Regions from separate parts of the Marinomonas sp. 63XJN7_9_ISO-PGPR-S23-217 genome, predicted to be linked through region 1. Evidence: riboswitches for the same ligand, from Rfam matches in the RefSeq annotation. Region 1 holds a riboswitch; the other holds the start of a gene.
The links. A riboswitch is a leader RNA that binds a small molecule or an ion and turns the genes downstream of it on or off. The one in region 1 is predicted to bind thiamine pyrophosphate.
Positions count from the first base shown of each region.

Region 2: it holds a riboswitch for thiamine pyrophosphate, as region 1 does, so the genes downstream of both, thiC (phosphomethylpyrimidine synthase ThiC) here and thiB (thiamine ABC transporter substrate binding subunit) in region 1, are expected to answer to the same signal.

Region 1 is NZ_CM149678.1:4,211,677-4,216,076, forward strand. It holds gene AC0VYI_RS19775 (thiamine ABC transporter ATP-binding protein) at 1-102, opposite strand, end outside; gene thiP (thiamine/thiamine pyrophosphate ABC transporter permease) at 89-1,693, opposite strand; gene thiB (thiamine ABC transporter substrate binding subunit) at 1,693-2,694, opposite strand; TPP riboswitch at 2,743-2,853, opposite strand; gene AC0VYI_RS19790 (3-deoxy-D-manno-octulosonic acid transferase) at 2,876-4,102, opposite strand; gene msbA (lipid A export permease/ATP-binding protein MsbA) at 4,105-4,400, opposite strand, start outside.
Region 2 is NZ_CM149678.1:3,105,497-3,109,896, forward strand. It holds gene thiE (thiamine phosphate synthase) at 1-573, opposite strand, end outside; gene thiC (phosphomethylpyrimidine synthase ThiC) at 589-2,625, opposite strand; TPP riboswitch at 2,808-2,912, opposite strand; gene AC0VYI_RS14525 (IclR family transcriptional regulator) at 3,118-3,915, shown strand; gene AC0VYI_RS14530 (dihydrodipicolinate synthase family protein) at 3,947-4,400, shown strand, end outside.

The DNA of each region.
Region 1 (4,400 bases):
TTCTCCACTGGCACCCAACAATGTCGTCATACCCGGCGCTAAAGACGTTTGGTAATGAGCATGGAACGCGTCCCAGTCATAATATAAATCAATACTTAACATGTGTTTTCCCGCCAATAAAACGCACTGATAGATAAAAAAGCAGCAAACACAGACAAATCAAAATAACCGCGATGCAAGAGCCCTCTTGTAGTCGATAGGAGCCGATCAATTGAAAGAGATACAAAGGCAAAGACACCAAGCCTTGGCTACCAAATAACGCAATCACCCCCATATCCCCGAGGGAAAGCAATACGGCATAACCAAATGCCTGAGAAACACTTTTCCGAATCAGCGGCCACTCAATCACTAGCCGGTTCGCCCCATGAATGCCCAAACTTGTATACAGGTTACGAAAGCGTTTTTCTTGCTGATATAACACCGGCATCAAAGCACGCAATACAAAGGGCAAAGCCATCACAGCATTGACCCAAACCACTACCCAATATCCAGATAGGGAGCTTAAACCAATGCTTCGCAACCATAAAAACAGCCCTGTTGCCAATACTAACCCTGGCACCATAAGAATCATGCTGCCTAACTGTTCGATTTTACTGGATAAAAAAGCCAGCCGCCCTCGATCCATAGTCATGCGCGCCAACACACCAAAACAGCCGCCTAAAAACAAACTTAACAGAGCGGCTGGAATAGCAATTTTCAGCGACACCCATACGGCCTGCCACGTCGCATCCGCCATAAGAGTCTGATAAAACGTTACCGAGAAAATGGGATCAAAAATCGCCAAAAAAGGGGGAATCACTAAAAAGACCGCTAGCGCCATGGCCAGACAATCCCCAAACAGAGCCAAAATACTGTCTTTTAAAGGGTATAGGCGAGCATCCAGTAAACTAACATCTTGCTGATTTGCCGGGGCAAACCGATACACCATTAAGGCAACGAGACTACAAATACTCACCTGCAACAAAGACAAAAAACTCGCCTTATTAAGATCAAAATCGAACCTTAGTGCCTGATAAATAGCCACTTCTAATGTGCTTGATTTCGGGCCGCCCCCTAAACTTAACACCACCGAAAAACTCGAAAAGCACAGCATGAAAATCAAGACAAATGCACCCGGCAAGGCTTTTTTAATATAGCTCCACTCGATTAAGCGAAACGCTGTCCAGCGAGAGAACCCAAGCTGAGACGCTAAACGCCATTGACCAGACGGTACCAAACCATAACTTTGCAATAGCAAGCGAACGGCCAATGGCATATTAAAAAATACATGGGCCAATAAAATCCCAAGCAATCCATAAAGCGGTGTCTCAACACCAAACAAGGCATGCAACCAACCTGAGTGCCCATAAACCACCACGATTCCCAAGATCGCCACGATGGTCGGAACAACCATAGACACTGCAAACAGCTGCAACAGTACCCCACGCCCCTTAAATTGACGATGGGTTAAACAGGAAGCAACGGGCACCGCAATCAATAAGCTCAGTACACTACTCAGCAGGGCTTGCCAAAGAGAAAAGCGAACCACACGCCAAAGATAGATATTGTGTAAATAACCAGACCAAGACTCGAACTGACTAAAACGCAAAAGAGCTGCCAGACTGGCCGCTCCCACCAACACAAATACCAACAAGCCAAGCAATGCAGGCGTTAGCCGAAACCAAGTAGCGAGATGATAACCCTTTCCTGGCATTAGCGAGTCGTCGCCTCAAGCCATTCGTTGGTCCACTGGGCACGGTAGCTGGCCACCTCAGCCGCAGGCAGCGTTAGCACCTTAGTAGGTCGTTGTCTGCTCGCAAAAGCTTTAGGCAGCCCTTCGGGCAACTTGATCACTGGCAGCATCCAGTTTCCCGTCGCCACAGTCGACTGAAAGCCAGGAGTCAGTATAAATGCCATAAACTCTTTAGCCAGTTTGGGGTGCGGCGCATGTTTCATCATCGCCGCGACTTCCACCTGAGGATAGTAACCTTCACTGGCCGGAGCAGCTTTATATTTGGTCACCCCCTCTTCCATAATGTGGTAGGCAGGAGAAGTGGTATAGCTCAACACCACATCCCCTTCTCCCTTTAAGAACAAGCTGTAAGCGTCTGACCAGTTTTTACTAACCGTGACCGTATGTTTTGCCAAGGTCGCCCACGCCTCAGCGGCTTTATCTCCATAAACAGATTTCATCCACAACAATAGCCCCAACCCTGGAGTACTGGTTCTAGGGTCTTCATAAATCACCCGTAAGTGTTGATTATCAACGATGTCTTTTAAACTTGTCGGTGGCGTCTTAAGCTTGTCAGCGTTATAAACAAAAGCAAAATAGCCATGATCAAATGGCACAAAAACAGGATCATGCCAACCGCCGGGTAAGGTGACTTTGCTGGTATCCACCCCCGACTTGGCTAACAACCCCGTTTTTTCCGCTTTATGCATCAGGTTTAAATCCAGCCCTAGCACTACATCAGCATTGGAACTTGACCCTTCCAACTGCACACGCGATAGAATTCCAACGGAGGAATCAACAGAAACAAAATTCAGGGTACAGCCGCACTCTTTTTCAAAATTGGCCTTTACCGCAGGTCCTGGCCCCCACTTTGACGCAAAAGAATCATAAGTGTAGACATTTAAGGTTTGTGCCGTCGCACTGGCAGATAAAGATGATAGCGCCCCAGCTACCAAAGAGGCTAAGACAAAAGATTTATTCATAAGTGTCGCTCCTAAAAAATGAGCGGCGTACGGGAGGGAAAAGGCAAGTGTGACTTGCTATCTCGATTCCTACGCCAGCATGATCTGGATCAGGTTCAATGGGTTGGCGTAAGCCTCTCAGCGTTCATAACAAAAATGAACACACCCCATGAGATAATGTGTGGGTATTGTAAAGAGTCGTTCAGCGGAAGTCTATTTCTGATAACACTCGGGTTACCGCCCCCTGGTTTTGTTGAGCAAATCGCATCGCGGCTTGACCAAGACGATGACGCTGACTGGCTTTTCCTGACAACGATAGTACCACCTCAGCTAACTGAGCTTCATCCTGACAACGAATCGCTCCATTGGCGCGCAGCAGCTGCTCAGTAATCTCAGCGAAATTAAACGTATGTGGTCCCACTAGGGTTGCTTTCCCCAACAGCGCAGGCTCGATCGGGTTATGACCACCACGACGAATTAAGCTACCGCCGACAAAAGCCAAATCCGCCGCCTGATAGTAATGCATTAACTCCCCCATGGTATCGCCAATGACCACATTAAAATCGGCCCACTGAGATAACTCAACGCCACTGCGTAATGCCACTTTATCAAACATGCTTTTTGCTAACTCGAAAGTTGCGGCAAAGCGTTCCGGGTGGCGAGGTACAAGCACCAAAAGTGCGCCAGGTATTTTCTCCACCAGCTGTCGATGGACAGTTAATAGGATCTCATCTTCCCCTTGATGGGTACTGCCCGCCACCCAAACAAACGGACTGGTCATCTGAGTTTGCCAATTATCTGCGACAACCGCTTCTGGCACCGTCAAATCAAATTTAATACTACCAGTGACAATGACTTGTTTTGCTCCTAAGGCCGCAAAGCGATCCGCATCGGCTTGCGCGTGAGCAAGAAACGTATCCGGCAATTGCATCAGGGGACGAGACACCATGGAAAACTTTTCATAACGACGAAACGAGCGCTCACTCATGCGAGCATTCACAATATCAACCTTTATCCCCTTGCGCTTAGCCTGACGTAAGAGATTCGGCCAAAGCTCCGTTTCGACAATCAGCAAATGGCGACACTCAAGACGCTTAAGCGCTCGCCTAACACTGCAACGCCAGTCCATGGGTAAATATCGATGCTCAGCAAATGGAAAGGTCTTTGCCACTTGCTCCGCCCCGGTTGGCGTCATGGTCGTAATCAACAAGGGGCGATTGGGATATTTAGCTCGCCATTGCTCCACTAATGGACGAACCGCTAACACCTCGCCAACAGAAGCGCAATGAATCCAAAGGTCTGCCTTCACTGAAGGCCAAACACCTAAGGCTTCTTTCGCTCGATAGTGCGCATAGTCTTTTTTAAAACGCCGCACTTTGACGAGAATAAGCGGCGTAGCAACCCATAACAATAAGCGATATAGCCACATAATCAGCTCTTATCGTCAGCAGCTTCAACCGCTGGTGAGTCATTAAACTGCTGATTGTGTAACTGTGCATATGCCCCGTTCTTCGCTAATAACTCTGCATGGGAGCCTTTTTCAATGATCTCCCCATGATCGATCACTGCGATGATATCGGCATTTTCAATGGTAGAAAGACGATGGGCGATGGCAATGGTGGTTCGGTTCTCCATCAATTTATCCAATGCTTGCTGAATCGCTCGTTCCGATTCCGTATCCAACGCCGAAGTGGCTTCGTCTAAAATCAGAATGGGAGCATTTTTCA
Region 2 (4,400 bases), 1.1 Mb from region 1:
AAGCTCACCGACATGCCCCCCTTTCAACAACCAACGACTTTTAGAAGTAGCAAAATACACTGCCATGTCAGCTTGCAAATCCTTAGGGGCAAGCTCAGCAGACAAACCTGTCAGTGCCGAGAATTCCATCCGATTTGGCGTTATCACATCCGCATAAGGTAGGATATGATCCAGTAAACTAGCCCCCGCGTCCGTTTGTTGTAGTTGATTACCCGACTCACTACTCGCCGCCATCACAGGGTCAAAGGCGACCTGAATGCCAGGAAAGTCCGTTTTTATTCGTTTTAGCCATTTGGAGCACGCTTTCACAATATCAATGGAAGGTAACAAACTCACTTTAATGGCATCTGGCAGCACATCGTCGAGTAAGGTTTGCCACTGCTCATCAAACATAGCCAAAGAAACTGGCTCAACAGCACGCACCTCTTTGGAGTTTTGCGCCGTAATGCAAGTGACAATGGTTTGCACGTGACAGTCCAAATCCTGCCCAGTGCGCAAATCCGCTTGAAGTCCTGCGTGGGCGGACGAATCCGACCCGCCCACACACCAGACTACAGGAGGTTTTATCGACATAAATCCTCCTTTCACTTACAGTGATTTTTCTTTTGATTTATCAGCTGTTAGCTTGTCTGTGGTTAACTTATCCGTGGTTAAATAGACATCACTACCCAGCTCACGGAATTGTTCCGACATTTTTTGCATACCCGCTTCAGCATCACTGACTTCTAAAGCACTGACATCTATAGTCTGTGAATCTTCTAAAGCTTTTTCGCTCTCTAACCCTTTTGCATAGTCACGAACTTCTTGGGTGATTTTCATGGAGCAAAATTTCGGGCCACACATAGAGCAGAAGTGCGCCACCTTGCCAGAAGCTTGCGGCAAGGTTTCATCATGGTATGAACGAGCGGTTTCAGGATCTAATGACAGATTGAACTGATCTTCCCAACGAAATTCAAAGCGCGCTTTTGACAAAGCATTATCGCGAATTTGCGCCCCTGGATGCCCCTTTGCCAAATCCGCCGCATGGGCAGCAATTTTGTAAGTGATTAAACCTTCTTTCACATCTTCTTTATTCGGTAAGCCAAGGTGTTCTTTGGGGGTGACGTAGCACAGCATGGCACAGCCGTACCAACCAATTTGCGCCGCACCAATACCTGAAGTGAAGTGATCATAGCCAGGTGCAATGTCTTGGGTTAATGGTCCTAAGGTGTAAAACGGTGCTTCATGACAATATTCCAATTGCTCAGTCATATTCTCTTTAATAAGTTGCATTGGAACGTGCCCTGGCCCTTCGATCATTACTTGTACATCGTATTCCCAAGCTATTTTCGTCAGTTCTCCTAAGGTGCGTAGCTCCGACATTTGCGCCTCATCATTGGCGTCCATGATCGACCCAGGACGCAAGCCATCCCCCAATGACAACGCCACATCATAGGCGGCACACAACTTACAAATCTCACGGAAGCGTTCGTACAAGAAGCTTTCTTTATGGTGCGCCAAGCACCATTTCGCCATGATGGAACCACCACGAGACACGATGCCTGTCAGACGTTTCGCGGTCATTGGCACATAGCGTAATAAAACACCAGCATGAATCGTAAAGTAATCCACCCCCTGCTCCGCTTGCTCGATCAAAGTATCGCGAAACACATCCCAGTTCAGATCTTCTGCTACGCCGTCGACTTTTTCTAGGGCTTGATAAATGGGGACGGTACCGATTGGCACAGGGGAGTTACGCAAAATCCATTCACGTGTTTCATGAATGTTTTTGCCAGTCGACAAATCCATCACGGTATCCGCCCCCCAGCGTGTCGACCAGACCAGCTTTTCTACTTCTTCTTCAATAGAAGACGTCACCGCCGAATTGCCAATATTGGCGTTCACTTTTACTAAGAAGTTACGGCCAATAATCATCGGCTCGGATTCAGGGTGATTAATGTTGTTAGGAATAATAGCGCGACCTCTTGCTACTTCGTCACGGACAAATTCTGGTGTGATCCGTTTTTGTAAATTAGCACCAAAACTTTGCCCTGGATGCTGTTTTAATAACAACTCACTTTTGATGGCATCGATATTTTGGTTTTCACGCAAGGCAATGTATTCCATCTCTGGGGTAATGATGCCTTGTCTAGCGTAATGCATTTGCGTCACACACTTACCTTGGCGAGCTTTGCGTACTTTAGGCAATTTTTTAAAACGCAATTCATCCAGCGCAGCATTTTCTAAACGCGATTGAGCAAACTCAGATGACACACTTGGCAAGATCTCTGTGTCGTTACGTTTTTCAATCCAAGACGCACGCATGGGCGTTAAACCTTTATACACATCGATATTTTCTTGCGGGTCAGCGTATGGACCGGAACAGTCGTAGACGTAAATCGCCTCATTGGGTTCAAACGTTAGATTATTTGGATCAGAGCCAATCGGCGTATCGGTTAGATTGATCTTACGCATTGGGACACGGATCGAAGCATTAGATCCTGTAAGATAGATTCGCTCTGAGGCTGGGAACGGTTTAGCTTGCAATGACTCGATAAAAGACTTCGCCGCTTGACGAGATTCCTCGCGGGTCTGCTTTTTAGAGAGGTTCGTTGGCTTCTTGTGTGATTCATTAGTAGTCGACATGAGCACTTCCCTTATTTCAAAAAATGGAGAATTGCTTGTCTGGGGTGCTGTTTTACAGACAAACGCACGACGGGCGTTAATTGCAAAACATGAACCCTGAAGTTTATTAAAAAAGATGCTTTAGGTGGTATGACCGCATCGATTCCATAAAAATCAGGAGTTCATTCGATGCAGAAAAGAAAAATGGAGACTTTCTTGTTTCCTACGCGGGTATTAGCCCGATCAGGTTCTGCGGATCCCGCACTTAATTATGCGATCTCAGCCAAATGGCACTCCGACAAGTGATTTTAGTATACCCCTAGACAATCGATTTTGTAAACGCAAAAGCAATGTCTACCCGACCCACCATCGTTGATCAAAGCAAAACACAATGAGACATGCGTTTTTTTCTTCAATTTTTCGATGAATTCCTATTGACAATAAAAATTTAATGTCCTTATATAGCCAAACAATGAAATGAAAAAAATTTCGCATTCCGAAAAAGTGAGTTTTATGGCTGTCGATTCTAAAAATAAAGTGGGCTCCCTCGCAAAAGGTTTCAAAGTACTGGAATCTTTTACACAAGCTTTTGAAGCCCTAACGTTAAGCGAAGTTTGCTCGCGCTCCGGACTGGATTCAGGAACGGTTTTCCGCATCCTTAATACATTGGTCGATCTGGGATATATAGAAAAGTTAGAAGAAACAAAGCAATTTCATTTAACACTTAAAGTCGCCAATCTCGGCTTTAATGCGATCGGGCGTAGCGATATTCGTGACTTAGCATTACCTATTTTACGCTCATTAGCTAAACGCATTGGAGAAACCGTCAGTTTTGCCACTCTTGAAGGGGCAAATATGGTCTATCTAGAACGGGTACGTGTTGGCTTAGCTCGCTTGGGAGTTGATATTCGTGTCGGATCAGTGATCCCCGCATACTGCAGCGCGATTGGACAAGCTCTTTTAGCTTTTCTGCCTGAGGAAGAACTAGAACATGTGTTAAACCTTGAGCCAGATTTTCGTGAAGTTGTTCCGATGGATAAAGACGAAATACCAGTCATAGAGCAATTAAAATCTATTAAAGCAAAAGGTTATATTTTAAAACGCTCCAGTTTCAACTCCTCCTTAACAGTATTGGCACTACCTGTCTTTGACCGAGACCGTTATCCAATTGGGGCAATAAGTGTTGTCGTCCCGAGTATTAGAATATCTGAAGATGAACTCTTCATTAAAGCCTTTGATAGCATGACTGAAACGTCTGAAAAATTATCAAGGGCAATTAATGTTAGCGGCAGTGCAACATCTGCTATTTAACTAAAAACCAAAAATAATAAGGAAAATTATCATGAATAATATTGATTTAAGAGGTTTAGTACCTGCTCCAGTCACACCTTTCACTCGCGATGGAGAGGTTGATCATAAAGCAATACATAAACTAGGCGCTTGGCTGGGGAGCTTTGATGGCGTGAAAGGGCTAGTAGTGCTTGGTCACGCAGGTGAAGGCACATTTATGACTTCTGAAGAGCAAATGTCTGTTATTAGAAGTTTTGTTGAATCTACTGATGGACGCCTTCCTGTTATTGCTGGTATCACAGGTGAAGGAACCAAAGTGGCCGTAGAAGAAACCAAACGCGCTATATCGGCGGGTGCGTCAGCGGGTCTTGTTTATCCATCCCACGGCTGGTTGCGCTTTGGATTTCAAGAAGGTGCTCCTCAAGATAGATACAAAACGATCCATGAAGAAACAGGATTACCCTTAATCCTTTTTCAATACCCTGATGTGACAAAAGCGAGCTACA